DNA from 2 places in the Planococcus sp. BI3 genome. Region 1 is predicted to be linked to the other one. Evidence: a T-box and tRNA genes for the amino acid it is inferred to sense, from the RefSeq annotation. Region 1 holds a T-box; the other holds one or more tRNA genes.
What was found. A T-box is a leader RNA that pairs with one kind of tRNA and senses whether it is charged. The one in region 1 lies ahead of leuS (leucine--tRNA ligase), so its partner is inferred to be a tRNA-Leu.
Positions count from the first base shown of each region.

Region 2: it has a tRNA-Leu gene. The T-box ahead of leuS (leucine--tRNA ligase) is inferred to sense a tRNA for this amino acid. The anticodon was not compared.

Region 1 is NZ_CM155266.1:1,248,616-1,264,021, forward strand. Features, by position in the region: gene thpR (RNA 2',3'-cyclic phosphodiesterase) at 1-383, opposite strand, end outside; gene dat (D-amino-acid transaminase) at 470-1,318, opposite strand; gene pepV (dipeptidase PepV) at 1,336-2,709, opposite strand; gene AC1MEO_RS06305 (DeoR family transcriptional regulator) at 3,011-3,232, shown strand; gene AC1MEO_RS06310 (pseudouridine synthase) at 3,660-4,373, opposite strand; gene AC1MEO_RS06315 (putative polysaccharide biosynthesis protein) at 4,384-5,988, opposite strand; gene AC1MEO_RS06320 (BaiN/RdsA family NAD(P)/FAD-dependent oxidoreductase) at 6,118-7,401, shown strand; gene leuS (leucine--tRNA ligase) at 7,718-10,129, opposite strand; T-box leader at 10,171-10,377, opposite strand; gene AC1MEO_RS06330 (3-oxoacid CoA-transferase subunit B) at 10,422-11,075, opposite strand; gene AC1MEO_RS06335 (CoA transferase subunit A) at 11,094-11,786, opposite strand; gene mnmL (tRNA modification radical SAM protein MnmL/YtqA) at 11,962-12,915, shown strand; gene mnmM (tRNA 5-(aminomethyl)-2-thiouridylate-methyltransferase MnmM) at 12,912-13,475, shown strand; gene AC1MEO_RS06350 (hypothetical protein) at 13,533-14,363, opposite strand; gene AC1MEO_RS06355 (SRPBCC family protein) at 14,798-15,247, shown strand.
Region 2 is NZ_CM155266.1:2,563,312-2,578,717, forward strand. Features, by position in the region: gene AC1MEO_RS12950 (ATP-dependent Clp protease ATP-binding subunit) at 1-1,096, opposite strand, end outside; gene mcsB (protein-arginine kinase McsB) at 1,093-2,184, opposite strand; gene AC1MEO_RS12960 (UvrB/UvrC motif-containing protein) at 2,174-2,707, opposite strand; gene AC1MEO_RS12965 (CtsR family transcriptional regulator) at 2,720-3,190, opposite strand; gene AC1MEO_RS12970 (hypothetical protein) at 3,350-3,595, opposite strand; rRNA gene rrf (5S ribosomal RNA) at 3,735-3,850, opposite strand; rRNA gene AC1MEO_RS12980 (23S ribosomal RNA) at 3,923-6,854, opposite strand; rRNA gene AC1MEO_RS12985 (16S ribosomal RNA) at 7,054-8,605, opposite strand; tRNA gene AC1MEO_RS12990 (tRNA-Ala) at 8,777-8,852, opposite strand; tRNA gene AC1MEO_RS12995 (tRNA-Pro) at 8,859-8,935, opposite strand; tRNA gene AC1MEO_RS13000 (tRNA-Arg) at 8,963-9,039, opposite strand; tRNA gene AC1MEO_RS13005 (tRNA-Leu) at 9,069-9,157, opposite strand; tRNA gene AC1MEO_RS13010 (tRNA-Gly) at 9,187-9,261, opposite strand; tRNA gene AC1MEO_RS13015 (tRNA-Leu) at 9,267-9,351, opposite strand; tRNA gene AC1MEO_RS13020 (tRNA-Lys) at 9,373-9,448, opposite strand; tRNA gene AC1MEO_RS13025 (tRNA-Thr) at 9,460-9,535, opposite strand; tRNA gene AC1MEO_RS13030 (tRNA-Val) at 9,549-9,624, opposite strand; rRNA gene rrf (5S ribosomal RNA) at 9,635-9,750, opposite strand; rRNA gene AC1MEO_RS13040 (23S ribosomal RNA) at 9,884-12,815, opposite strand; tRNA gene AC1MEO_RS13045 (tRNA-Ala) at 12,939-13,014, opposite strand; tRNA gene AC1MEO_RS13050 (tRNA-Ile) at 13,023-13,099, opposite strand; rRNA gene AC1MEO_RS13055 (16S ribosomal RNA) at 13,219-14,770, opposite strand; gene lysS (lysine--tRNA ligase) at 15,146-15,406, opposite strand, start outside.

The DNA of each region.
Region 1 (15,406 bases):
ATATGCGGCACAAACTTTTTCGGATCTGGCCGGATTTGCGGCGATTCCAGGGAGTCGAGCACCTGCTGCTGCAGTTCTTCCAATTCCCTGCTGGTTTCTAGGGAAGCATAGAGTACACGTGGAGTCGCAGGGTTGCCGAACGTCTTGATATCATCAATCGCCAAGAGGAACGGCTGCTGTTTGATTCCTGAAAGCAGCTCCTCCACCTGATCGATTTCACCGTGCACATCTTCGCCGATGAATAACAGCGTGATGTGCATATCCTCCAGCGGCGTTTGCCTTTTATGGCTTTGCAAATTCCAGGAGCGGCGCTGTTCATCCAATTCTTCCGCGACGGCTAACGGAATTTTTATTCCAATAAAATAATGTGGTTTCATTGTCATCACCTGGCTCTAGTTTAGCATGGCAAGAGACACAAAAAAATAGTGATCGGCCAGAGCCAATCACTTTTCTTCTGAACTTTATGGGTTTAAGATTTCACGCCTACCTGAATGCGGGCTTCAAATGCGGCCTGCAGTTTGCGGGTCAATTCTCCCGGTACGCCCTGACCGATTTTGTGGTTGCCGATTTCAATAATCGGCATCACTTCAGAGGTTGTGGAAGACATGAAGAATTCATCCATTTCAAGCGCCTGTGTTTTCGTGAAAGCTGTTTCTTCCACTGGAATGTCCAGCTCTTTGCACAGCTCAAGAATGACTCTTCTCGTGATGCCGTTCAAAATGAGGTTGTTGGCTGGATGGGTATAAAGAATGCCGTCTTTAAAGCCATACATATTCGATGAACAGCCTTCTGTCACAGTTTCACCACGATGCAGAATCGCTTCAAAAAATCCTTCTTCGTAAGCTTCCTGTTTTGCCAGCACATTGCCAAGCAAATTCAGGCTCTTGATGTCACAGCGCAACCAGCGGATATCCTCGATGAATTTAGCGGTTACACCGGTTTCCATGCTTGCGACCGGACGTTCCACCGTTTTGGTATTGCCGGTGATGACCGGTGCTGCCTGAGTCGGGAACTGGTGCTGGCGTTCAGCGGCTCCACGAGTGATCTGGACATAGACCTGGCCATTATCGATATTATTCATTTCAACAAAATCGTACATCATTTTATGGAATGCATCTTTTGTATGCGGAATAACAATTTTGATTTTATCGGCACTTTCATAGAAACGGTCGATATGCTCTTTCGCCGTAAACAGGTTGCCGTCATAGACACGAATCACTTCATAGATCCCGTCCCCAAATTGATAGCCGCGGTCTTCCTTCGAAATCACCAAATCTTCTTCACGAATAAACTCTCCATTATGCAATATCAAATCCATATTCATTCCCTCTTTCCTCATTTTTTACAAGCTAATTGATAAATCGCTTCCGCATAGATCGCAGTCGCTTTAATTAAATTGTCGATGTCGACAAATTCATCCGCTTGATGGGCAACATCCGGTTCACCTGGAAACAGCATACCGAAAGCCACGCCTTTATCCAACACCCGTGCATAGGTGCCTCCGCCAATGGCAATAAGTTCTGCTGTATTGCCGGTCTGTTTTTCATATGCGCTTTGCAGCGTCTTGATGAACGGATCGTTTTCGTCCACATGATGAGGAGGGGAATTAGACGCAATGTCCACTACGAAATCCTCTAACTGGTAGGCAGCCATCTTTTCTTCGAATGGGTAACTGACGGAATACCGCATACTGACATTGATTGTCGCGGTTTTGTTTTTTTCAAAACGGATGATTCCGGCATTGAATGTTGTATCCCCGGATTGCTCATCCGTAAAATCGAGTCCCAGCTTGCGGCCCCGTGAATCCTGATAAAACGTATCTGCAACGAATGCCACAAATTTTTGGCCATCGCCTTCAAGGCGGTCTTTTAAGAACAGCGCCAACAGAATTCCGGCATTGACGCCGTTATCGGGTTCCATCGCATGCGCCGATTTTCCGTTGAGGGTCAATTCGGTTGAACCGTTATGCTGTTCAACCACACCTGTCACCTGATATTCACTGCAAAACTCCTTGAATTCTTCCTGCCACTCTTCCAACTGGCCATTTAAAATAGCCGTCGCCTTATCCGGCACCATATTGGTACGATGTCCTGCAATAAACGATTCCAGGATGGCGTCTTCATACATGGAAAAAGTCGAAAAAACCAGGTCGGCAATGCCTTTTTCCGCATTGATGATGGGAAAATCCGCATCTGGCGCAAACGCTATCGTCGGCATTTCCTCTGTTTCAAAATAGCGTTCTACACAGCGGAAGCCACTTTCTTCGTCAGTGCCGATGATCAACCGGATCCGCTTCGTAAATTCTACGTCTGCATCCTTCAGCATATTCAAGGCTGTCCAGGCAGCGATTGTCGGTCCTTTGTCATCGATGGCTCCGCGGCCATAAAGACGGCCATCCTGAATTTCTCCGCCGAATGGGTCTTTGGTCCAACCTTCACCAACAGGCACGACATCCACATGCCCTAAAATGCCAAGTAATTCTTCCCCTTGCCCAATTTCCAGATGCCCTGCGACATCCGCAACATTTTTTACGGCATATCCTTGTTCTTTTCCTTTTTGCAAAAACCAATCCAAAGCCTGCTTAACTTCTTTTCCAAAAGGAGCTGTTGGCGTTGTTTCGTCACTCAACACGCTGGGAATCGCCACTAATTCCTGTAATTCACGCAGCATGGTTTCTTTACGTTCCGTTGCTTGTAGCAGCCAATCCATGTTTCACACTCCTTTTTGTTATGGCTATTGTACACCTTTTTTCAGTAAATTAAAGAATTTGACGCTAATTTGCATAAAAAATTCTGTCTTCTATTGTTATTTTTACGTAAAGATAAAGGAAAATCCTAGAATTTCGAATGTTTTTCCGCTATAATCAAGTTGTCAGATTAGTTCGATTGACACATCTTTTAGGAAAAGGGGCTGTCTTTGGCATCTATCATAAACCTGCTGTATAAACCTCGGCACATCGTCCGCTAGTCTTTGCCAATGGGAAAAAAGATGAAGGAGTGGTTCTGTTACTATGAAACCAACAACTGATCGCATGCTCATTCGAATTAAAGATATGTATAAGTACATTCTCGAAAACGGGACTGTAACGACGCAAGATCTTGTCGACGAATTCGGCATCACTCCTCGCACCATTCAAAGAGATTTGAATGTGTTAGCCTTTAACGACTTGGTGATTAGCCCAACTCGAGGCAAATGGACAACGACGCAACGGAAAGTGAAAATGACGTCCTGAAAAGATTTCCTAAACAAAGAAAATGACCGCAGCTATGCGGTCATTTTCTTTGTTTTCATCTTGTAGACAAAAGAATATTTATATCAATTTAAGAATGAATATGCTTTTAATCGTCTTACACCCGATCCTGCGCTTCAGGCGGACGCTTTCCGCGGGCTCGCGCCGAACTAACTCGGACTAGCGCCCGAGTGGATTTCGGCACTTCGCTGTTCCCGCAGGAGTCGCCGCCTTGCGCTACGGATCTTTGAGTGAAGGATTTACCAAGTTTTGTTAGGACTATTTTTTCTCGAACTTGCTAACATGCTTCCCTCTTTGATTAAAGCAACACGCTCCCATGCGGACAGGCCACGAAGATTCCTGTGAAAGCAGAGAAACTGAGCCCACTGGAAGCGAAGTGGCCGGACCGGTTAGGCTCACGCATCATTATCTAGTTTCTTTGTTTTAAGCTGTTTACTTCTTCCTCCGTCAAATGCCGGTATGCTCCGAGTTCAAGTTCCGGATCGAGGCTTAACGGCCCCATCGATAAACGCTTCAGGTAAACCACCCGTTTGCCGACACTTTCGAACATCCGCTTGACCTGGTGGAACTTGCCTTCTGTGATGGTCAATTCAATTTCGGATACAGCGCCACTTTCAAGAATGTTTAGACTGGCGGGTTTTGTTACATAGCCATCGTCCAGCGCAACGCCTTTCTCGAATGCTTCCGCATCCTCTTCCGTGACTATTCCTTCAATCTTCGCATAATAGGTTTTGTCCACATGTTTTTTGGGCGACAATAATTCATGCGCCAGTTTGCCGTCATTGGTCAGCAGCAGAAACCCTTCGGTGTCCTTGTCAAGACGGCCCACCGGAAACGGTTCAAAATGCCGGTCTTCTTCTGCCAGCAAATCGATGACTGTCTGGTCGTATTTATCCTCTGTCGCCGAGATGACGTCCTGTGGTTTATTCATCAATAGATAGATGAACTCGGTGTAGGCAACCGGCTCTCCGCCAACCAGGACCTGATCGGCGTTTTCATCGACATGCACTTTCGGATCCCGGACGATTTCGCCGTTCACTTCTACCGCTTTTGTTTTCAGCAGGATCTTGACTTCTTTTCTGGAACCGAAACCCATATTGGAAAGGTATTTGTCTATACGCATGCTGTCACTCCTAAAAGCCTAGTTTCCGGGAAATTTTTGTGATTTTCGAACCCATCAATTTCTGCGCCAAGCCAGTTTTCAGGCCGAGGTAGCCGTAAACGATTATTCCCACGCCGCCAATCAAAATAATGCGCAGCATTGACAGGAATTTATTGTCCATCCCTATAAATAGATCCAAGCCTGACATCGCCAGGTAAACTGCACCCGCCATGATCAGGTTCAAGATGACGATCAGGATGACGCGTCTTCCCACCATCTGCGAATGATAGTTCATCGTTTTGACGATGACCAGCATGTTCATGCCGATCGCTGCCACATAACCGATGATGGTTGCTGCGATGGCACCATCCGTTTCAAAACGCTCGATCAAGGGTGTATTCAGGAGTGCTTTCAACAACAGGCCAGTAGACAGGTTGATGATGATCCATTTTTGTTTATTGATGCCCTGCAGGATCGATGCCGTTACCGGGAAAGCTGCAAATAGGATGGCTACCGGCAAGTAATGGGCCAAAATTTCTGAACCTACTTCACTCACTTCGTAGAACACATGATACAGTTCATCGGACAGCATCGTCATGCCGATGACAGCAGGCAATGTCAGAAACAGCATGACCTGTATCGATTGGTCTAGTGTTCGTGACACCTGAAGATGCTCATTGCGGGTAAAATGCTTGGTGATCAATGGGATTAAAGCCATTGAAAAACCGGTAGCCAGCATGACCGGAATCATGACCAGTTTATGGGCCGTCAAGTTCAATATTCCCAGCAAATCGATTTCTGAGAAATTGCCGCCGGAACTCATTGCCCGGTTAAAGGTCATCAAATCCACAAATTGGAACAAAGGATTGGCGATGCCGAGGAAAATGACCGGAACCGCATAAACCAAAATTTCTTTGTACATATCACGTAATTTCACGTCGTAGGATTCAACAGAATTTGCCAATAGGCGATTGTACTCCGGTTTTTTCTTTTTCCAGAAATAACCTAAAGTGACAATACCGCCAAGTGCCCCGATGGCCGCAGACAATACAGCAAATTGAATCGCTGTTTTCGGTGTGCCGTCAAAAATATAGATGACCGCAAATGCTCCACCCAACAGGAAGATGATGCGGACAATCTGCTCGACCAGCTGCGAAACAGCTGTCGGCATCATGTAATTATAACCTTGGAAAAATCCTCTCCAAAGACTCATAAATGGCACGACAATCAGCGCGAAGCTGACCCAGCGAATTGCTTCGGTGACATCTCCAACTGAATAAATTCGCTCATCTTCAGAAATGGTGATGCGGGCGAGCGGCTCCGCAAAGAGGTAAAGCAAGAGAAAAGAAACAAAGCCGGTGACCATCATCGTCAGGAGGCCTGACTTCAATAATCTCCTTCCGGTCTCATAATCTCCGAGGGAATTATATTTGGCGGTGAATTTCGAGAAAGCGATCGGGGCTCCTGAAATGGCCAGTGCCAGCATCAGGTTATACGGTATGTATGCGTATTGATAAAGACCGATATTGTCTTCTCCCACCATGCTGTAGAACGGGATGATATAAATAACTCCAAGGATTTTCGATAAAAACAGACCCAAGGTTAAGATGGCTGTACCTTTGATTAATGACGACATTTTGCACTTCCTGACTTGTTCATGATAAAAGCAATCTACACGATAGTTTACACCTATAGAAGAAATTACTCAACGAGTTTCGCATCATCGTGTATACTGGAAAGAAAAACGAAAGCGAGTTCTTATTTTATGTATGACGTTATAATCATCGGCGGGGGTCCCTCCGGTTTAATGGCATCAATTGCCGCAGCTTCCACCAACCAAAAGGTTTTATTGATTGAAAAAGGAAAGAAGTTAGGAAAAAAATTAATTATTTCAGGCGGCGGCCGCTGCAACGTGACCAACCGTTTGCCTCTTGACGAAATTGTGAAACATATTCCAGGGAATGGCCGTTTTCTGCACAGCCCATTTTCCGTATTCAATAACGAAGACATCATTTCTTTTTTTGAAGGACTTGGTGTCGCTTTAAAGGAAGAAGACCATGGCCGGATGTTCCCGGTTTCCAACCGTGCACAGGATGTGGCTGATGCCATGTTCAAGGAAATGGACCGGCTGAATGTTACGGTGCTCCTTGACTCTCCTGTTAAAAAACTATTGATGACGGATGAAAAAGTGACGGGTGTCCGCCTTCATACCGGCGAAGAATACACATCTAAAGCAATCGTTGTAGCCGTTGGCGGAAAAGCAGTTCCGCAAACCGGTTCAACGGGAGATGGCTACCCTTGGGCGGAAAAAGCGGGACATACAGTCACCGACCTTTACCCGACCGAAGTGCCCCTCCTTTCGAAAGAACCCTTCATCGTCAGCCGGGAACTTCAGGGACTCGCGCTGCGCGACGCAGCTGTGACGGTTTTGAACAAAAAAGGCAAGATACTGGTGACGCATCAGATGGATATGCTGTTCACCCATTTCGGATTGAGCGGGCCTGCAGTGTTGCGCTGCAGCCAGTATGTCGTCAAGGAAATGAAGAAAAACGGCGGCATGCCCGTTGAAATGCGCATCAATTCCCTGCCGGATGAAAATACAGAATCCGCTTTTCAGCTGCTTGTTAAGATGATGAAAGACGAGCCGAAAAAATCGGTGAAGAATGTCTGGAAGAGCCTTGCTCAGGAACGGTGGCTGCTGTTCCTTCTGGGACGCGCGGACATCGATCCCCAACTGACCGGCGCAGAACTGCCCAGTGATAAAGTACGGGAATTTGCGCAGCAATTGACCGCCTTTACCATGTTCGTCAACGGCACACAGCCGATCGAGAAAGCTTTCGTCACCGGAGGCGGCGTGTCCATCAAAGAAATCGAACCGAAGACGATGGCTTCCAAAAAGAAGCCGGGCTTGTATTTCTGCGGTGAAATCCTGGATATCCATGGCTACACCGGCGGCTACAACATCACATCCGCACTGGTGACCGGCAACGTCGCCGGCCAAAGTGCAGCCCGTTTCGCGAAGGAAAGTCCGGTTGGAAGCGGCGTTTAAGAAAAAATGACATCGATAATCCAAAAAGAGTCAGACTGGAAATTCTCCAGCCTGACTCTTTTTATTATTTATATACCGCTTTTCTTTGTCCAGACTCCGCCTTAAGCCGTTCAGGGCTATCGGAAGACTCCGCTTTTCTTTGTCCAGACTCCGCCTTAAGCCGTTCAGGGCTATCGGAAGACTCCGCTTTTCTTTGTCCAGACTCCGTCTTCCAGCCCCTCGGGATCTTAAGTCCGCCTGGCTGTGCGGCAAAAGGCGCCGCTTCGCCAGTCCGCCTTAAGCCGTTCAGGGCTCCCGGAAGACTCCGCTTTTCTAATTACCCAACTACTATATTAACCAGTTTCCCTGGAATGACGATGACTTTGCGTACTTGTTTGCCATCTGCTGCTTTTTGGACATGTTCGTCCGCAAGCGCTGCCGTTTCCAGCTGTTCTTTTGTGCTGTCTTTGGCGATGGTCAGCTTGGTTTTCACTTTGCCGTTCACTTGCACGACAACTTCAACGACATCGTCGACCAATTTCGACTCGTCATACAGCGGCCAGTTTTCGTAGGAAACTGATCCTTCATGGCCCAATTTCTCCCATAATTCTTCTGCTACGTGAGGTGCAATCGGCGACAGCAATTTCACAAAGCCTTCCACGTATTCTTTCGGAATCGAATCGACTTTATAGCCTTCGTTGATGAAGACCATCATTTGTGAAATGGCTGTGTTGAAGCGCAATCCTTCGAAATCGTCTGTCACTTTTTTGACGGTCTGGTGATAGATTTTTTCCAGTTTGCCATCGTTGGTGTCGGTGACTTTCGCACTCAATTGCTCTTCATCCATCAACAGGCGCCACACACGGTCCAGGAATCGGCGGGAGCCGTCCAAGCCGTTTGTCGACCAGGCGATCGATGCTTCCAGAGGGCCCATGAACATTTCATACATGCGCAACGTGTCTGCTCCGTGGCTTTCGATGATCTGGTCCGGGTTGACGACATTGCCTTTGGATTTCGACATCTTTTCGTTGCCTTCGCCTAAAATCATGCCTTGGTTAAACAATTTCTGGAATGGCTCTTTCGTTGATACCACACCGATATCGTAAAGCACTTTATGCCAGAAACGTGCATACAACAGATGCAGCACGGCGTGTTCGGCACCACCGATATAAACGTCAACCGGCAGCCAGCGTTTCAACAATTCTGGATCGGCCAGCATTTCGTCATTGGTTGGATCGATAAAGCGCAGGTAATACCAGCAGCTGCCTGCCCATTGCGGCATCGTATTGGTTTCGCGGCGCCCTTTCATGCCGGTTTCAGGATGGACGATATTGACCCAGTCTGCGATATTGGCAAGCGGTGATTCACCGGTACCACTTGGCTTGATGTCTGTCGTTACCGGCAGCATCAATGGCAGATCTTTGTCTTCGACCGGTGTCATCGTGCCATCTTCCCAGTGGATGATTGGAATCGGTTCGCCCCAGTAGCGCTGGCGGCTGAACAGCCAGTCCCGCAGACGATACGTGATTTTCTTTTCGCCGACCTGTTTGTCAACCAGCCAGTTGATGGCTTTTTCAATCGCGTCTTTTTTATTCAAGCCGTTAAGGAAATCGGAATTGATCAATTTGCCGTCGCCAGCATAAGCTTCTTCTTCAATATTGCCGCCGGAAACGACTTCCACAATCGGCAAGTCGAATTGCTTGGCGAATTCGTAATCACGCTCGTCATGGGCAGGAACTGCCATGATGGCACCGGTTCCGTATGTAGCCAGTACATAATCGGCAATCCAAATCGGCATTTCTTCGCCGCTGGCCGGGTTGGTCGCATAAGCGCCTGTGAAGACACCTGATTTGTCTTTCGCCAAATCGGTACGTTCCAGATCACTTTTCGTCTTGACGTCGTCGATGTATTGTTCGACAGCTTGTTTTTGTTCAGTTGTCGTAATGGCTGCCACCAATTTATGTTCAGGAGCAAGCACCGCGTAAGTCGCTCCGAAAATCGTATCCGGACGTGTCGTGAAGGCACGGAAAGAATGTTCCGTATCGGCAACCTGGAATTCCAGTTCTGCCCCTTCCGATTTGCCGATCCAATTGCGCTGCATGTCTTTCAGGCTTTCCGGCCAATCCAGATCATTCAGGTCTTCAAGCAGGCGATCTGCATAATTCGTGATGCGAAGCACCCATTGGCGCATCGGGCGGCGTTCGACCGGATGGCCTCCGCGCTCTGATTTGCCGTCGATTACTTCTTCGTTGGCCAAAACTGTACCCAGTGCAGGGCACCAGTTGACTGCTACTTCGTCTACATAAGCAAGACCTTTATTGTACAACTGGATGAAAATCCATTGGGTCCATTTGTAGTAAGAAGGATCTGTTGTATTGATTTCGCGGTCCCAGTCATAAGAAAAGCCAAGTTCCTGGATTTGGCGCTTGAACGTCGCGATGTTTTTGGCAGTAAATTCTGCCGGATCGTTTCCGGTATCCAATGCGTATTGCTCTGCCGGAAGGCCGAATGCGTCCCAGCCCATCGGGTGAAGGACGTTGTAGCCTTGCATGCGTTTCACGCGGCTTAAAATATCCGTCGCCGTGTAGCCTTCCGGATGGCCGACGTGAAGGCCGGCGCCTGATGGATAAGGGAACATATCCAACGCATAGAATTTCGGTTTGGATGGATCGTCCACCATTTTGAATGTTTTGTTGTCCTGCCAATATTTCTGCCATTTTTTCTCAACTAGCTTGTGCTTGAATGTCATTTCCTTTTCCTCCTCAAAATAAAAACTCCCGTCCCTCATAAATAAGGGACGGGAGTTTTCCCGCGGTACCACCCAAATTAGCGATTGCTCGCTCAACTTGACTCCTTAACGCGGAAAACGGTGTATCTTACTTGGTTTCACATACACTGACTCCAAGGTGAGTTCGGTTGCGCGTTTTACCGGCTTGCACCATCCGCCGGCTCTCTGTGGAAAACACACAAACTACTAGTCCTCTTCGCTGTCATTGGTTATTGTCTTCATTTTAGACGAACGGCCGTTTTTTGGCAATAGCCTATGAGACTTTGACATTTTCTGTATTCAACGGTGCATCGGTCGAGTCGATGATATCCTGGACCGTAAATCCTTCGAATACCTCCAACAGCACCAAGCCGGCGTCTGTCACTTCGATGACTGCGCGTTCCGTGATGATTTTATTGACCACAGCTTTTCCGGTCAGCGGCAAGTCGCATTGTTTCTTGATCTTGGCTGAACCGTCCTTGGACACATGATCCATGATGACAATGACTTTTTTGGCGCCGTGGACTAGATCCATCGCTCCGCCCATGCCTTTGATCATTTTACCCGGAATCATCCAGTTGGCCAAGTCGCCGTTTTCAGCCACTTCCATGCCGCCAAGAATCGCCACGTCGATATGTCCGCCGCGAATCATCGCGAAAGATTCGGCACTGGTAAAAAATGCAGATCCGGGAATGGTGGTGACCGTTTCTTTTCCGGCATTGATCAAATCCGGATCCACTTGGTCTTCTGTCGGATAAGGGCCGATTCCCAAAAGTCCATTTTCCGATTGAAGCACGACGCTTTTGTTTTCGGAAATAAAATTGGCGACCAGTGTCGGCATGCCGATTCCCAGGTTGACGTAATCGCCGTCTTTGATTTCTTTTTCGGCTCGCTTGGCAATTCGTTCTCTGACTAATTGTTTGTCCATGATTTTCTCCACCCTTTCCTAAACAGTGCGCGTCGTCAGCCGTTCAATGCGTTTTTCCTGCTTGGCCTGAAGCAAGCCTTGCACATAGATGCTCGGCGTCTGGACATGGTTCGGATCGATCGCACCGATTTCCACGATTTCTTCCACTTCCGCAATGGTGATCATTCCAGCGGCTGCAGCCAGCGGATTGAAGTTCTGGGCGGTCTTGTTGTATACCAGGTTGCCCATTTTATCTGCCTTGTGCGCCCGCACAAGCGAAAAGTCAGCTCTCAATGCGTGCTCAAGAACATATTCCTTGCCATCAAATTCGCGGATTTCCTTGCCTTCTGCAACGGTCGTGCCAACGCCTGCCGGTGTAAAGAAAGCTGGAATTCCGGCTCCGCCTGCACGCATTTTTTCAGCAAGTGTTCCTTGCGGCGTCAATTCAACTTCGATTTCGCCCGACAGCACCTGGCGCTCGAATTCTTTGTTTTCGCCTACATAAGAAGCGATCATTTTTTTGATCTGTTTGTTTTTCAATAATAATCCAAGGCCCCACTCGTCTACTCCGCAATTATTGGAAATGACAGTGAGGTCGGTAACCCCTTTATCGACAAGCGCCAAAATCAATTGTTCAGGTATCCCCACCAATCCGAACCCGCCTACCATAATCGTAGCGCCATCCTGGATCTGTTCAACAGCTTCTTTTGCAGAACTGTAAATCGGTTTCATTCCATTATGCCCCCTCTGCCTCATCATCACAAAATTGATAGTTAAAACGCTTTCATTTCAATTTAAACAAACTATCGATGGAAACGCAATATTCTTAATAAATAGGATCTGTACCACTGAACATTGTTGGCTGTTTTGTTTGCATGCTACACTATTGATAGAGGAGTTGTTTGGAGTGAATACAGAATTTCCTTTTTCATCTGATGGAAAACGCTACTATACATGGAATCGCCACTTGCGCGACCATTTTGGCTTTAAGGTCATGAAAATCGCCTTGGATGCAGGCTTTGATTGCCCAAATCGCGACGGCACGGTTGCTCATGGCGGCTGCACATTCTGCAGCGTCGCTGGGTCCGGTGATTTTGCCGGGGACCGAGTGGATTCGATTCCCGAGCAATTCGATAAAATAAAAGAAAAAATGCACCGCAAATGGAAAGACGCCAAATACATGGCTTATTTCCAAGCCTATACCAACACACATGCCCCATTGCCTGTCATCAAGGAAAAATTCGAAGCGGCACTGGAGCAGGAAAATGTCATTGGCTTGAGCATTGCGACACGTCCCGACTGCCTGCCGGATGATGTGGTGGATTACCTCGCGGAACTGAACGACCGGACATACCTGTGGGTGGAACTCGGACTTCAGACGGTCCATGAACGGACGGCGCTTTTGGTCAACCGAGCCCATGATTTCGAGGCATACGTCGAAGGAGTCGCGAAATTGCGCAAGCGCGGCATTCGGGTCTGTACCCATATCATCAACGGCCTGCCGCTTGAAGACCGGGACATGATGATGGAGACTGCCCGCGAAGTGGCCAAACTCGATGTGCAGGGCATCAAGATTCACCTGCTGCATTTATTGAAAGGCACGCCAATGGTCAAACAATACGAAAAAGGCATGGTCGAATTTCTGGAAAAGCAGGAATACATCAATTTAGTTGCCGACCAGCTCGAAGTGCTGCCGCCTGAAATGGTAGTCCAGCGCATCACCGGCGACGGCCCCATCGACTTGATGATCGGCCCGATGTGGAGCGCCAACAAATGGGAAGTCCTGAACGGCATCGATGCTGAACTGGAACGCCGCAAGAGCTGGCAAGGAAAATTAGCTGCAGGGAGCGTGGCGCGATGACGCTGCAGCGCGTTTTGCCTTATACAAAAGTTCTTCTCGAGCAAGCCGTCTCACCAGGAGACTGGGTGGTCGATGGCACTGCCGGAAATGGCCATGATACCCATTTCCTCGCCGGATTGACCGGAGCCACAGGCAAAGTCTTTGCTTTTGATATCCAAGCAGAAGCAATCCAAGCGACCGCTGAACGGGTAAAGGAATTCCAGCATGTCGAACTGGTCCATGACAGCCACGCCAAAATCAAGGATTACGTCACCCAGCCGATTTCAGCCGCTGTCTTCAACCTTGGTTATTTGCCCAAAGGCGACCACAGCATCATCACGAAAGCGCAAAGCACCCTAATGGCCCTTGAACAATGCGTAGAGCTTCTCCGGGTCCATGGCTTATTATTGATTGTCGTATACAGTGGGCATGAAGGCGGCAGTGAAGAGCGGGACGCTGTCATGGAATTCGTTGCAGCGCTGCCGCAAAAATCATTCGACGTCCTGAAATATGAATTCATCAACCAGAAACATTCCCCGCCTTTCCTGTTGGCGATTGAGAAAAAGAAGGAAACCGATTAAAAAAGCCGCGGGAGACAATTGTCTCTCGCGGCTTTTTCCTTTTTGAGGAGCAATTGATCATTCAGGATTCCATTTTGGGTCTCTCCGGAAACTCTGCTGGTAGCTCATCAGCTCCTCATCGGACATTTCCGCATAAGTTTCGGAACTAATTGCTGCAGCCACAGCTTCTTCCACTAAGAGATCCCTCTGTTCTCCTGTTTCCAGTGCATCCAGTAAGAGAGAAACTGCTTCTATGCGGTACAGGATGGCTCCTTCAAGATACAATTTGTAATCATGCAGATGCTGGGCATGTTCTGTAGAGCTTTTAAATTCCAAGAGCCTTATTTCGTTCAGCAAAGATTCATATTTCCTTTGAATACTCATCAGATGGTTTAACAATGATTCCTCGTCCAAAATTTCTGGACCAGCGACCACACTTCCCCAATGCTTTTGCCAAACTTCATTGAACTTGCCGTTTACTTTATTGATTTCCAGCCAGGCATAATTCATGGAAGGATCATGTTTGCTTAAAACGGCTTGCGCAACATGCGGCTCATTAAAGTCATCCGATGGCACGTCAATTTCTGCGGGATCTTTTAATTGCAGAAAGAAGACTCGCCACTTTTCTTTCCGCAAAAGCAGTAAGAGCTGTTCCTGGATTTCATGACTGGAAACTTCCGCCTCCTTCCCTTCGATATCGATTTCACCGGCCGCCGCCTCTTCCTTTGCCCCAATCTCCTGTGGAAATTCCTGTTCGTCAACCGACTCCTCTTGCCTCTTCTCGTCTTCCCTAAAGGGAATAGGCTCAGATTGTTTGTCAGGTTCAACACAGCTTCCCAAAAGAATACAAGCCACCAGAAAATTACCTGCCAGCAAGACTGGAACATCACCCCGACTTGGTCTGCTCATAAATCCAACCTTCCTCCGTAGGTTGTTGAAAATAAGATTCCACAGCATGACCAGCGCAAAATTCCTGTCTTGATACAAAATGAAATCCAAAAAGCTTTTATGTATAATCGTATTTTTATTATTAAAGATATATTTTCAACATATTTTAGTTAATTAACTAATACCATCTTTTCCCTTTTTGTAAACTCAAATCCAGGAAAAAATTTGGTGGAAAGTGATCTTAGAAGAGCGGACCAGCTAACGAAGGATTCTAATAGGAGCCAAACAAATGGATGGATTCTAATGATAAGTTACTCAACCCAATCCGGATAAAGAAGAGAAAGAAAATTCAACAACCATTTTATTTTATATTATTCAGTCATTTATCAACTAAACGGTTTCCCCGTAGTATAATGAAACAGAAAGAATCATCCAATCAGGAGGCGAATGAACGCATGGCGCATACAAAACAGACCATCTTCATCAATGCTCCACTTGAAAAAGTCTTTCACTATACCATCAATCCTGAAAACTGGGCACATTTCTATAATAATTTAGCTGCCCCGAAAAAAATCGACGGCAACGGTGATCTCGGAACCACGGTCGAAGCGGATTACGCCATCATGGGCATGCATTTTCCAGAAACCATTCAAGTTACAGAATGCGAAATTACGGAGAGTACCGCAAAATGGACCGGCATGCTGAGCGGAAGCTTTAATGCCAAACAATCAAGCTATTACGAAGCAAAAGGTTCAGGCACTGAGCTTACATTTGAAATCGAAAGCTATATCCCCGATGACCTGTACGGAAAAATCACAGACCGGCTCATCTACGAACGGCTGGGTCGGATTTCTGCCGCCCATACATTGGAAAACATCAAAGTGATCTGTGAAAGTCCGGAATAGGCAAAAGAAGATCTGCTTCCGAAAACAGGAAAAAGCGCAGCCGGCTGTAAAATACCGGCTGCGCTTTTCTACTGCCCATCAGACTCCGCATAATGCTGATTTGCCTTGTTCTATTCCATACTCCAAGGCCACAAACGAAATACAGGTGAAAACAAGAAG
Region 2 (15,406 bases), 1.3 Mb from region 1:
TCACACGGTGATGCGCTTCATAGCGATCGCGCAGTCCGCGGATAATTTGAATCGACTCGTCTACTGTAGGCTCATCCACTTGGATTGGCTGGAAACGGCGTTCAAGAGCCGCGTCTTTTTCAATATACTTGCGGTACTCATCCAAAGTCGTAGCACCGATACATTGAAGTTCACCGCGGGATAATGAAGGTTTCAGGATATTGGACGCATCAATCGCCCCTTCTGCTCCACCTGCTCCAATTAACGTATGAAGCTCATCGATGAAGAGGATAACATTGCCTGCCTGGCGAATTTCATCCATCACTTTTTTCAGGCGATCTTCGAATTCACCGCGGTATTTCGTTCCGGCAACCACTGTACCCATATCGAGAACCATAACGCGTTTGTCGCGCAAAGTTTCCGGAATTTCATTGTTGACGATTTGTTGTGCCAAACCTTCAGCAATCGCGGTTTTACCGACACCCGGTTCCCCGATTAAAACAGGGTTGTTTTTAGTTCTGCGGCTCAATACTTCAATCACACGCGTAATTTCATCACTACGGCCAATGACCGGATCCAAGCCGCCTTCACGTGCTACCTGAGTCAAATCACGTGCCAAACCATCCAATGTCGGCGTATTTGCCGAAGCATTCGGGCTTGTACCTGTAGATGCCTGCTCATTGTTGCCCAAGAGCTGCAATACTTGCTGGCGCGCTTTATTCAAGCTGACACCGGCATTTCCTAACACACGTGCTGCAACGCCTTCACCTTCACGAATCAATGCCAGCAACAAATGCTCTGTACCAATATAAGAATGGCCCAATTTACGGGACTCATCAACTGACAATTCAATAACTTTTTTCGCTCTTGGTGTGTAATGGACGATCGGACCAACATCTTTTTCACCGACGCCAACAAGTTCTTTAACGCCTTCCTCTATCAATTGTGTATTCACTTCAATCGCTTCAAGAGCTTTAGCGGCAATACCGCCACCTTCGCGAATTAAACCAAGAAGAATATGCTCTGTACCGATTGATTCATGTTTCATACGAATGGCCTCTTCTTGAGCTAACTGAAGAACTTTTTGTGCGCGTTGTGTAAATCGATTAAACATCATGCAAGATCCTCTCCTTCACTATTTATACCTTCTTTATTCAATCGCTCCCGGAACAATTTTGCCCGGGCAAAATCGCGTTCTTTCGGCTGCAGCGGCTTATCAGCATATTGTTGCAGAAATGCCGGCTGCATAAAAATCATCAATTCATTCAAAATCGACATGTCTACATCCTGGATCATTTTTAAATCAATACCCAATCGAACATCTGACAAACAAGTGGCAGCTTCTTCCGTCGTCAGCAGTCTCGAATGGGTAAGAATACCAAGCGAACGATAGACACGATCTTCCAACAGCAGCGGCGAATTCAAAAAAATTGCTTCCCGCGCCTTGCGTTCTTGTTGGATTATCTGTTCTGTCATATTCTCTAAATCCTGAAGAATTTCATATTCGGATTTACCTAGCGTCAATTGATTGGAAATTTGATATACATTTCCCAATGCCTCGCTGCCTTCCCCATAAATTCCGCGAACCACCATACCAAGTCTTGAAATCGCAGGAATAATCCGTTGAATTTGATGCGAGATAGTCAAAGCCGGCAAATGAAGCATAACCGATGCTCTCATTCCTGTACCTACATTTGTTGGGCAGCTGGTTAAGTAACCGTATTTTTCATGAAAAGCATACGACAAATTCTTTTCTAATAACGAATCTAACTCATTGGCTATTTTATAGGCTTTTTGAAGACGGAATCCTGACTGCAGACTTTGAATTCTTAAATGATCCTCTTCATTTACCATAATACTCAGCTCTTCATCTTCAGACAATAAAACAGAACCGGAATGGTGGCTATTAGCAAGATAAGGACTGATTAAATGCTTTTCCACTAATACTTCCTTTTGCAGCTGAGCAAGTTCTTCAATACTAATATGACTGAAAGTATAGTCTAACTCACTGCCTTTATCTATCAATACAGAAGAGATTTCTTTATCCACTTTGAGCGCTTCATCTTCCGTAAAAGAATAAGGGAATTTAAAATCATTCAAATTTCTAGCTAATCGAATTCTTGTACTCATTGCAATATCAACATTTTCGCCACCATTGGCCATCCAGCTGCTTGCTCGAGGTTGGAGAAACCGTTCAACTGCCATCTGCGGCACCCCCCTCAAGCTTGGTACTTAAAACTTTTACTTCATCTCTTAATCTTGCTGCTTCTTCAAAGTGTTCCCCTTGAATTGATACATGCATTTGCTTTCGAAGTTCTTCAATTTCTTTTTTTATTTTTAAGGTAGTGCCGTAGGAAGCTGGTATTTTGCCAGTGTGTTCTGTATTCCCGTTATGGAAACGTTTAAATATTTCATTGAGTTGTGGCGAAAACGTATCGTAGCAAGTAGCGCAGCCAAACTTTCCAAGCTGTAAAAATTTAGCGAAAGTAAAACCACATGAGGCACAAGTCGCCATTTCCTTTCTAACTGGGTTAATGGATGCCTGCGAACTAGGGAACCAATTTGATAATAACTGATGAATAGCTAATGGATCTTGTTCAAAAGCAATATTAATACTATGGTTTTCAGCAGCGCAGATATGACATAAATGAAGCTCTATTATCTGTCCTTGTTGCTGTTGTTTAACTATTACTGATGCAGAACGTTCTCCGCACTGATCGCAAATCATCTTTTCACCCCTTTATGTGTTCGATTGATATTTAATTGTGAAGAGCATCGCTATAAGGATGCGTGCTCGGACTTCATCGCGTGTCGGAAGAGGCAAAAGCAGTGTCGCGCGATCAACAGCACTGAGAATCAGTTTTGCTTCTCGCTTCGAAATAATGTCTTCATCCAACAGTCTGAAAACGATATCCTCTGCCATTACTTGCGTAGCACCGTGCTCCAAACGTTGAATTACTTCTGCAATCACATCTGATTTTTGATGAAGTCTAATTCTTTTAATGCGAATATACCCGCCGCCCCCGCGTTTACTTTCTACCAAGTACCCACGATCAACAGTAAAACGAGTATTAATGACATAGTTTATTTGAGATGGTACGCATTGAAATTTTTCAGCTACTTCACTCCGTTTAATTTCAATATGATCTCTCTCGCTTAATTCGATAACTTGCTTCAAATAACCTTCAATTACATCCGAAATATTCCGCATCGCCTTCACCTCTTCGATACATAATATAGCCAAAGTTGACTTTGACTATATTTGACTTAATTATACACCAAGCTTTTTATAGATATCAAATAGTATGTATCGAAGGTTTTAATCAATTAAAAAAGTCTTAAAGCTAGAATGCTAAAAGACTTTTAAACCTTACTCTTGATCTAGTATTTTTTTCACAAAATCTTTAGCATGACTAGATACTGACCCAGTTTTTTCTTCTAAATATTTAGTCTTCCACTTAATCCCCTCTTGCCAAATTTCCACTACATCCCCCACTGAGACATTATGAGTGAAATCCACTAAAGGAAAGGTATACTGTTCCTCATTTTCTTTAACCGCCTTCAATAATACCGTTCTTTTATCAATAGCTTCTACTTTGTATACACCTGGTTTCATAATTACTCACCTCACTCTTGTTTTCCCATTCCAATACATATTCAATCCTTATTCCCACTCAAAGTTTCATTCTTTTATTTTTCTTTTTTCCTAAACAAAAAAGCCGTTACCGGAATCGGTAACGACTTTCTTTCATATAGACCAGCGACGTCCTACTCTCACAGGGGGAGACCCCCAACTACCATCGGCGCAAAAGAGCTTAACTGCCGTGTTCGGGATGGGAACGGGTGTGGCCTCTTTGCCATCATCACTGGACTATTTGCTTGAGCTTGTTCGCTCAAAACTGGATACACGACATTGATTCCATGCAAGAATCCGTACGGTTGTTTGGTTAAGTCCTCGATCGATTAGTATTCGTCAGCTGCACGTGTCGCCACGCTTCCACCTCGAACCTATCTACCTCATCGTCTTTGAGGGATCTTACTTGCTTGCGCAATGGGAAATCTCATCTTGAGGGGGGCTTCGTGCTTAGATGCTTTCAGCACTTATCCCGGCCACACATAGCTACCCAGCGATGCCCTTGGCAGAACAACTGGTACACCAGCGGTGTGTCCATCCCGGTCCTCTCGTACTAAGGACAGCTCCTCTCAAATTTCCTGCGCCCGCGACGGATAGGGACCGAACTGTCTCACGACGTTCTGAACCCAGCTCGCGTACCGCTTTAATGGGCGAACAGCCCAACCCTTGGGACCGACTACAGCCCCAGGATGCGATGAGCCGACATCGAGGTGCCAAACCTCCCCGTCGATGTGGACTCTTGGGGGAGATAAGCCTGTTATCCCCGGGGTAGCTTTTATCCGTTGAGCGATGGCCCTTCCATGCGGAACCACCGGATCACTAAGCCCGTCTTTCGACCCTGCTCGACCTGTACGTCTCGCAGTCAAGCTCCCTTCTGCCTTTACACTCTGCGAATGATTTCCAACCATTCTGAGGGAACCTTTGGGCGCCTCCGTTACTCTTTAGGAGGCGACCGCCCCAGTCAAACTGCCCGCCTGACACTGTCTCCCACCCCGATCAGGGGTGTGGGTTAGAATTTCAATACAACCAGGGTAGTATCCCACTGACGCCTCCCCCGAAGCTGGCGCTCCGGGCTCAAAGGCTCCTACCTATCCTGTACAAGTTGCACCAAAATTCAATATCAGGCTACAGTAAAGCTCCACGGGGTCTTTCCGTCCTGTCGCGGGTAACCTGCATCTTCACAGGTACTATAATTTCACCGAGTCTCTCGTTGAGACAGTGCCCAGATCGTTACGCCTTTCGTGCGGGTCGGAACTTACCCGACAAGGAATTTCGCTACCTTAGGACCGTTATAGTTACGGCCGCCGTTTACTGGGGCTTCAGTTCGCACCTTCGCTTGCGCTAAGCACTCCCCTTAACCTTCCAGCACCGGGCAGGCGTCAGCCCCTATACGTCACCTTACGGTTTTGCAGAGACCTGTGTTTTTGCTAAACAGTCGCCTGGGCCTATTCACTGCGGCTCTCTCGGGCTATACACCCTACCAGAGCACCCCTTCTCCCGAAGTTACGGGGTCATTTTGCCGAGTTCCTTAACGAGAGTTCACTCGCTCACCTTAGAATTCTCTTCTCGCCTACCTGTGTCGGTTTGCGGTACGGGCACCTCCCGCCTCGCTAGAGGCTTTTCTTGGCAGTGTGAAATCAGGGACTCCGAGGCTAGGCCTCTCGCCATCACAGCTCAACGTATCAGGAATGGGATTTGCCTCATTCCACGCCTCACTGCTTGGACGTGCACAACCAACGGCACGCTCTCCTTATCCTTCTGCGTCCCCCCATTGCTCAAACGGCGGGGAGGTGGTACAGGAATATCAACCTGTTGTCCATCGTCTACGCCTATCGGCCTCGACTTAGGTCCCGACTAACCCTGAGCGGACGAGCCTTCCTCAGGAAACCTTGGGCATTCGGTGGACGGGATTCTCACCCGTCTTTCGTTACTCATACCGGCATTCTCACTTCTAAGCGCTCCACCAGTCCTTGCGGTCTGACTTCAACGCCCTTAGAACGCTCTCCTACCACGGACATCTACGATGTCCATCCACAGCTTCGGTAATCCGTTTAGCCCCGGTACATTTTCGGCGCAGTGTCACTCGACCAGTGAGCTATTACGCACTCTTTAAATGATGGCTGCTTCTAAGCCAACATCCTGGTTGTCTAAGCAACGCCACATCCTTTTCCACTTAACGGATATTTGGGGACCTTAGCTGGTGGTCTGGGCTGTTTCCCTCTTGACTACGGATCTTATCACTCGCAGTCTGACTCCCAAGCATAAATCACTGGCATTCGGAGTTTGTCTGAATTCGGTAACCCGGGATGGGCCCCTAGTCCAAACAGTGCTCTACCTCCAGGATTCTCAATCTTGAGGCTAGCCCTAAAGCTATTTCGGAGAGAACCAGCTATCTCCAGGTTCGATTGGAATTTCTCCGCTACCCACACCTCATCCCCGCACTTTTCAACGTGCGTGGGTTCGGGCCTCCAGTAAGTGTTACCTTACCTTCACCCTGGACATGGGTAGATCACCTGGTTTCGGGTCTACAACTGCATACTCTGGCGCCCTATTCAGACTCGCTTTCGCTGCGGCTCCGCCTTCTCAGCTTAACCTTGCATGCAATCGTAACTCGCCGGTTCATTCTACAAAAGGCACGCCATCACCCATTAACGGGCTTTGACTACTTGTAGGCACACGGTTTCAGGATCTATTTCACTCCCCTTCCGGGGTGCTTTTCACCTTTCCCTCACGGTACTGGTTCACTATCGGTCACTAGGAAGTATTTAGCCTTGGGAGATGGTCCTCCCGGATTCCGACGGAATTTCACGTGTTCCGCCGTACTCAGGATCCACTCTGGAGGGGAAGGGTTTTCGGCTACGGGGCTGTTACCCGCTGCGGCGGACCGTTCCAGGTCGCTTCGCCTAATCCTTCCTTTTGTAACTCCGTATAGAGTGTCCTACAACCCCAAGAGGCAAGCCTCTTGGTTTGGGCTGATCCCGTTTCGCTCGCCGCTACTCAGGGAATCGCATTTGCTTTCTCTTCCTCCAGGTACTTAGATGTTTCAGTTCCCTGGGTCTGCCTTCTCATGTGCTATCAATTCACACATGGATACTGCCCGATTAAAGGCAGCGGGTTCCCCCATTCGGAAATCTCCGGATCACAGCTCACTTACAGCTCCCCGAAGCATATCGGTGTTAGTGCCGTCCTTCTTCGGCTCCTAGTGCCAAGGCATCCACCGTGCGCCCTTTCTAACTTAACCAATGGTCAATTAAAAAGTTGTGGCTCGAAAGCCACGCGTACATGAATTGCTTGCATATATGTTTCAATGTCGTTTTATCCAGTTTTCAAAGAACAAGTGTTGAAAGAATCACAAAAAGGCGTTGCCGCCTGAAGGTGAACCTTCAAAACTGAACGCAAAACGTCAACCCCGGGAAACCCGGTTCCGAATTTATCCTTAGAAAGGAGGTGATCCAGCCGCACCTTCCGATACGGCTACCTTGTTACGACTTCACCCCAATCATCCGTCCCACCTTCGGCGGCTGGCTCCACAAGTGGTTACCTCACCGACTTCGGGTGTTACAAACTCTCGTGGTGTGACGGGCGGTGTGTACAAGGCCCGGGAACGTATTCACCGTGGCATGCTGATCCACGATTACTAGCGATTCCGGCTTCATGCAGGCGAGTTGCAGCCTGCAATCCGAACTGAGAACGGTTTTCTGGGATTGGCTCCCCCTCGCGGGTTGGCAGCCCTTTGTACCGTCCATTGTAGCACGTGTGTAGCCCAGGTCATAAGGGGCATGATGATTTGACGTCATCCCCACCTTCCTCCGGTTTGTCACCGGCAGTCACCTTAGAGTGCCCAACTGAATGCTGGCAACTAAGATCAAGGGTTGCGCTCGTTGCGGGACTTAACCCAACATCTCACGACACGAGCTGACGACAACCATGCACCACCTGTCACCGCTGTCCCCGAAGGGAAAGGCGTATCTCTACACCGGGCAGCGGGATGTCAAGACCTGGTAAGGTTCTTCGCGTTGCTTCGAATTAAACCACATGCTCCACCGCTTGTGCGGGCCCCCGTCAATTCCTTTGAGTTTCAGCCTTGCGGCCGTACTCCCCAGGCGGAGTGCTTAATGCGTTAGCTGCAGCACTAAGGGGCGGAAACCCCCTAACACTTAGCACTCATCGTTTACGGCGTGGACTACCAGGGTATCTAATCCTGTTTGCTCCCCACGCTTTCGCGCCTCAGCGTCAGTTACAGACCAGAAAGTCGCCTTCGCCACTGGTGTTCCTCCACATCTCTACGCATTTCACCGCTACACATGGAATTCCACTTTCCTCTTCTGCACTCAAGTCCTCCAGTTTCCAATGACCCTCCACGGTTGAGCCGTGGGCTTTCACATCAGACTTAAAGGACCGCCTGCGCGCGCTTTACGCCCAATAATTCCGGACAACGCTTGCCACCTACGTATTACCGCGGCTGCTGGCACGTAGTTAGCCGTGGCTTTCTGGTGAGGTACCGTCAAAATGCCAGTAGTTAGTTGGCACGTGTTCTTCCCTCACAACAGAGTTTTACGATCCGAAAACCTTCGTCACTCACGCGGCGTTGCTCCGTCAGACTTTCGTCCATTGCGGAAGATTCCCTACTGCTGCCTCCCGTAGGAGTCTGGGCCGTGTCTCAGTCCCAGTGTGGCCGATCACCCTCTCAGGTCGGCTACGCATCGTCGCCTTGGTGGGCCATTACCCCACCAACTAGCTAATGCGCCGCGGGCCCATCCTGCAGTGACAGCCGAAACCGTCTTTCCGTGCAGCCTCAGGAGAGGCCGCAAACTATTCGGTATTAGCACCGGTTTCCCGGAGTTATCCCGATCTGCAGGGCAGGTTGCCCACGTGTTACTCACCCGTCCGCCGCTGAACCAAATGGAGCAAGCTCCAATGGTTCCGCTCGACTTGCATGTATTAGGCACGCCGCCAGCGTTCGTCCTGAGCCAGGATCAAACTCTCCATTATAGAGAACATTTGACTGCTCTTTGACTTGCTGGCGTACCGTGGTCCGAAGACGCACGGTTCGCTTGTGATCTGCACGAATGCTGATCAGTAGGTTTGCGCGGGCCGTTTTGCGCGGCCGTTGCTGTTTGTTGACGTTTTGCTGTTCAGTTTTCAAGGTTCAATATTAAAAAATGGTGGAGCCTAGCGGGATCGAACCGCTGACCTCCTGCGTGCAAGGCAGGCGCTCTCCCAGCTGAGCTAAGGCCCCATTGTTTGGTCGGGAAGACAGGATTCGAACCTGCGACCCCTTGGTCCCAAACCAAGTGCTCTACCAAGCTGAGCTACTTCCCGAACTTGAGTTGCTGAGTGTAAAAAATATGGTGCGCCCGAGAGGACTCGAACCTCTAACCGCTTGATTCGTAGTCAAGTACTCTATCCAATTGAGCTACGGGCGCATAAAAAGTATTCATTTGGTTTGCATAAATGGTGCCGAGGACCGGAATCGAACCGGTACGGTAGTCACCTACCGCAGGATTTTAAGTCCTGTGCGTCTGCCAGTTCCGCCACCCCGGCTAAGGGTCGGCATAGTGTGCAAAAAAAATTGGAGCGGAAGACGAGGTTCGAACTCGCGACCTCCACCTTGGCAAGGTGGCGTTCTACCACTGAACTACTTCCGCAAAAATGGTGCGGGTGAAGGGAGTCGAACCCCCACGCCCGAAGGCGCTAGATCCTAAGTCTAGTGCGTCTGCCAGTTCCGCCACACCCGCGTGGCAATTATGAAATTAAAATGGTGAGCCATGAAGGATTCGAACCTTCGACCCTCTGATTAAAAGTCAGATGCTCTACCAGCTGAGCTAATGGCTCATTTGCATGAGTGGTGCCGGAGAAAGGACTTGAACCCTCAACCTACTGATTACAAGTCAGTTGCTCTACCAGTTGAGCTACTCCGGCGAAAGAGAAAAAATGGTGGAGGATGACGGGATCGAACCGCCGACCCTCTGCTTGTAAGGCAGATGCTCTCCCAGCTGAGCTAATCCTCCGATATGTATTGCCCAGCGACGTCCTACTCTCACAGGGGGAGACCCCCAACTACCATCGGCGCAAAAGAGCTTAACTGCCGTGTTCGGGATGGGAACGGGTGTGGCCTCTTTGCCATCATCACTGGACTATTTGGTTTTGAAAGACAAGATTCATTATACCATGCTAAGTGGTTTTTTCAAGCTTTTTTTCAAAAACTTTTCTTGTTCCTTCAAAACTGGATAAACGACATTGATTCCATGCAAGAATCTGTACGGTTGTTTGGTTAAGTCCTCGATCGATTAGTATTCGTCAGCTGCACGTGTCGCCACGCTTCCACCTCGAACCTATCTACCTCATCGTCTTTGAGGGATCTTACTTGCTTGCGCAATGGGAAATCTCATCTTGAGGGGGGCTTCGTGCTTAGATGCTTTCAGCACTTATCCCGGCCACACATAGCTACCCAGCGATGCCCTTGGCAGAACAACTGGTACACCAGCGGTGTGTCCATCCCGGTCCTCTCGTACTAAGGACAGCTCCTCTCAAATTTCCTGCGCCCGCGACGGATAGGGACCGAACTGTCTCACGACGTTCTGAACCCAGCTCGCGTACCGCTTTAATGGGCGAACAGCCCAACCCTTGGGACCGACTACAGCCCCAGGATGCGATGAGCCGACATCGAGGTGCCAAACCTCCCCGTCGATGTGGACTCTTGGGGGAGATAAGCCTGTTATCCCCGGGGTAGCTTTTATCCGTTGAGCGATGGCCCTTCCATGCGGAACCACCGGATCACTAAGCCCGTCTTTCGACCCTGCTCGACCTGTACGTCTCGCAGTCAAGCTCCCTTCTGCCTTTACACTCTGCGAATGATTTCCAACCATTCTGAGGGAACCTTTGGGCGCCTCCGTTACTCTTTAGGAGGCGACCGCCCCAGTCAAACTGCCCGCCTGACACTGTCTCCCACCCCGATCAGGGGTGTGGGTTAGAATTTCAATACAACCAGGGTAGTATCCCACTGACGCCTCCCCCGAAGCTGGCGCTCCGGGCTCAAAGGCTCCTACCTATCCTGTACAAGTTGCACCAAAATTCAATATCAGGCTACAGTAAAGCTCCACGGGGTCTTTCCGTCCTGTCGCGGGTAACCTGCATCTTCACAGGTACTATAATTTCACCGAGTCTCTCGTTGAGACAGTGCCCAGATCGTTACGCCTTTCGTGCGGGTCGGAACTTACCCGACAAGGAATTTCGCTACCTTAGGACCGTTATAGTTACGGCCGCCGTTTACTGGGGCTTCAGTTCGCACCTTCGCTTGCGCTAAGCACTCCCCTTAACCTTCCAGCACCGGGCAGGCGTCAGCCCCTATACGTCACCTTACGGTTTTGCAGAGACCTGTGTTTTTGCTAAACAGTCGCCTGGGCCTATTCACTGCGGCTCTCTCGGGCTATACACCCTACCAGAGCACCCCTTCTCCCGAAGTTACGGGGTCATTTTGCCGAGTTCCTTAACGAGAGTTCACTCGCTCACCTTAGAATTCTCTTCTCGCCTACCTGTGTCGGTTTGCGGTACGGGCACCTCCCGCCTCGCTAGAGGCTTTTCTTGGCAGTGTGAAATCAGGGACTCCGAGGCTAGGCCTCTCGCCATCACAGCTCAACGTATCAGGAATGGGATTTGCCTCATTCCACGCCTCACTGCTTGGACGTGCACAACCAACGGCACGCTCTCCTTATCCTTCTGCGTCCCCCCATTGCTCAAACGGCGGGGAGGTGGTACAGGAATATCAACCTGTTGTCCATCGTCTACGCCTATCGGCCTCGACTTAGGTCCCGACTAACCCTGAGCGGACGAGCCTTCCTCAGGAAACCTTGGGCATTCGGTGGACGGGATTCTCACCCGTCTTTCGTTACTCATACCGGCATTCTCACTTCTAAGCGCTCCACCAGTCCTTGCGGTCTGACTTCAACGCCCTTAGAACGCTCTCCTACCACGGACATCTACGATGTCCATCCACAGCTTCGGTAATCCGTTTAGCCCCGGTACATTTTCGGCGCAGTGTCACTCGACCAGTGAGCTATTACGCACTCTTTAAATGATGGCTGCTTCTAAGCCAACATCCTGGTTGTCTAAGCAACGCCACATCCTTTTCCACTTAACGGATATTTGGGGACCTTAGCTGGTGGTCTGGGCTGTTTCCCTCTTGACTACGGATCTTATCACTCGCAGTCTGACTCCCAAGCATAAATCACTGGCATTCGGAGTTTGTCTGAATTCGGTAACCCGGGATGGGCCCCTAGTCCAAACAGTGCTCTACCTCCAGGATTCTCAATCTTGAGGCTAGCCCTAAAGCTATTTCGGAGAGAACCAGCTATCTCCAGGTTCGATTGGAATTTCTCCGCTACCCACACCTCATCCCCGCACTTTTCAACGTGCGTGGGTTCGGGCCTCCAGTAAGTGTTACCTTACCTTCACCCTGGACATGGGTAGATCACCTGGTTTCGGGTCTACAACTGCATACTCTGGCGCCCTATTCAGACTCGCTTTCGCTGCGGCTCCGCCTTCTCAGCTTAACCTTGCATGCAATCGTAACTCGCCGGTTCATTCTACAAAAGGCACGCCATCACCCATTAACGGGCTTTGACTACTTGTAGGCACACGGTTTCAGGATCTATTTCACTCCCCTTCCGGGGTGCTTTTCACCTTTCCCTCACGGTACTGGTTCACTATCGGTCACTAGGAAGTATTTAGCCTTGGGAGATGGTCCTCCCGGATTCCGACGGAATTTCACGTGTTCCGCCGTACTCAGGATCCACTCTGGAGGGGAAGGGTTTTCGGCTACGGGGCTGTTACCCGCTGCGGCGGACCGTTCCAGGTCGCTTCGCCTAATCCTTCCTTTTGTAACTCCGTATAGAGTGTCCTACAACCCCAAGAGGCAAGCCTCTTGGTTTGGGCTGATCCCGTTTCGCTCGCCGCTACTCAGGGAATCGCATTTGCTTTCTCTTCCTCCAGGTACTTAGATGTTTCAGTTCCCTGGGTCTGCCTTCTCATGTGCTATCAATTCACACATGGATACTGCCCGATTAAAGGCAGCGGGTTCCCCCATTCGGAAATCTCCGGATCACAGCTCACTTACAGCTCCCCGAAGCATATCGGTGTTAGTGCCGTCCTTCTTCGGCTCCTAGTGCCAAGGCATCCACCGTGCGCCCTTTCTAACTTAACCAATGGTCAATTAAAAAGTTGTGGCTCGAAAGCCACGCGTACATGAATTGCTTGCATATATGTTTCAATGTCGTTTTATCCAGTTTTCAAAGAACAAGTTCATCACTTCTGCGTGCGAAATGATTGGTGGAGCCTAGCGGGATCGAACCGCTGACCTCCTGCGTGCAAGGCAGGCGCTCTCCCAGCTGAGCTAAGGCCCCAAGAAGAATGGTGGGCCTAAATGGACTCGAACCATCGACCTCACGCTTATCAGGCGTGCGCTCTAACCAGCTGAGCTATAGGCCCTCTTGAGTATAATTCATATTCTAATAGAAGATCATTCCAGTGTCGCCACTGAAGGTGAACCTTCAAAACTGAACGCAAAACGTCAACCCCGGGAAACCCGGTTCCGAATTCATCCTTAGAAAGGAGGTGATCCAGCCGCACCTTCCGATACGGCTACCTTGTTACGACTTCACCCCAATCATCCGTCCCACCTTCGGCGGCTGGCTCCACAAGTGGTTACCTCACCGACTTCGGGTGTTACAAACTCTCGTGGTGTGACGGGCGGTGTGTACAAGGCCCGGGAACGTATTCACCGTGGCATGCTGATCCACGATTACTAGCGATTCCGGCTTCATGCAGGCGAGTTGCAGCCTGCAATCCGAACTGAGAACGGTTTTCTGGGATTGGCTCCCCCTCGCGGGTTGGCAGCCCTTTGTACCGTCCATTGTAGCACGTGTGTAGCCCAGGTCATAAGGGGCATGATGATTTGACGTCATCCCCACCTTCCTCCGGTTTGTCACCGGCAGTCACCTTAGAGTGCCCAACTGAATGCTGGCAACTAAGATCAAGGGTTGCGCTCGTTGCGGGACTTAACCCAACATCTCACGACACGAGCTGACGACAACCATGCACCACCTGTCACCGCTGTCCCCGAAGGGAAAGGCGTATCTCTACACCGGGCAGCGGGATGTCAAGACCTGGTAAGGTTCTTCGCGTTGCTTCGAATTAAACCACATGCTCCACCGCTTGTGCGGGCCCCCGTCAATTCCTTTGAGTTTCAGCCTTGCGGCCGTACTCCCCAGGCGGAGTGCTTAATGCGTTAGCTGCAGCACTAAGGGGCGGAAACCCCCTAACACTTAGCACTCATCGTTTACGGCGTGGACTACCAGGGTATCTAATCCTGTTTGCTCCCCACGCTTTCGCGCCTCAGCGTCAGTTACAGACCAGAAAGTCGCCTTCGCCACTGGTGTTCCTCCACATCTCTACGCATTTCACCGCTACACATGGAATTCCACTTTCCTCTTCTGCACTCAAGTCCTCCAGTTTCCAATGACCCTCCACGGTTGAGCCGTGGGCTTTCACATCAGACTTAAAGGACCGCCTGCGCGCGCTTTACGCCCAATAATTCCGGACAACGCTTGCCACCTACGTATTACCGCGGCTGCTGGCACGTAGTTAGCCGTGGCTTTCTGGTGAGGTACCGTCAAAATGCCAGTAGTTAGTTGGCACGTGTTCTTCCCTCACAACAGAGTTTTACGATCCGAAAACCTTCGTCACTCACGCGGCGTTGCTCCGTCAGACTTTCGTCCATTGCGGAAGATTCCCTACTGCTGCCTCCCGTAGGAGTCTGGGCCGTGTCTCAGTCCCAGTGTGGCCGATCACCCTCTCAGGTCGGCTACGCATCGTCGCCTTGGTGGGCCATTACCCCACCAACTAGCTAATGCGCCGCGGGCCCATCCTGCAGTGACAGCCGAAACCGTCTTTCCGTGCAGCCTCAGGAGAGGCCGCAAACTATTCGGTATTAGCACCGGTTTCCCGGAGTTATCCCGATCTGCAGGGCAGGTTGCCCACGTGTTACTCACCCGTCCGCCGCTGAACCAAATGGAGCAAGCTCCAATGGTTCCGCTCGACTTGCATGTATTAGGCACGCCGCCAGCGTTCGTCCTGAGCCAGGATCAAACTCTCCATTATAGAGAACATTTGACTGCTCTTTGACTTGCTGGCGTACCGTGGTCGTTAGACGCACGGTTCGCTTGTGATCTGCACGAATGCTGATCAGTAGGTTTGCGCGGGCCGTTTTGCGCGGCCGTTGCTGTTTGTTGACGTTTTGCTGTTCAGTTTTCAAGGTTCAAGTTGTTTGCCAAACTCTATTGGCGACTTTTCAATATTACCAGCTTCTATTACCGAAGTCAATAACTTTTTTCACCTTATCGTTCTTCGCGTATTTTATTATGAAAAACGCGACAAGAAATAGTATAGCACCATTTCAAAATACACACAAGCATTTTTTTAAAAAAGCCGATAAAAAGGTTTGAGCCCTTTAAACCGGCGTTTTTTCCAGAGTCTTTATTCTTTCGGTCGCATTTGCGGGAACAACAAAACGTCTCTAATAGAGGAAGAATTCGTTAATAGCATAATTAAACGGTCAATACCGATTCCTAATCCACCTGTTGGCGGCAACCCATATTCCAACGCTTCAATAAAGTCCTCATCCATTTCATGAGCCTCGTCGTTTCCTTCAGCCTTTTCTATCAACTGTGCCTCAAAACGCTGACGCTGATCAATTGGATCGTTTAACTCCGTAAACGCATTAGCATGCTCACGGCG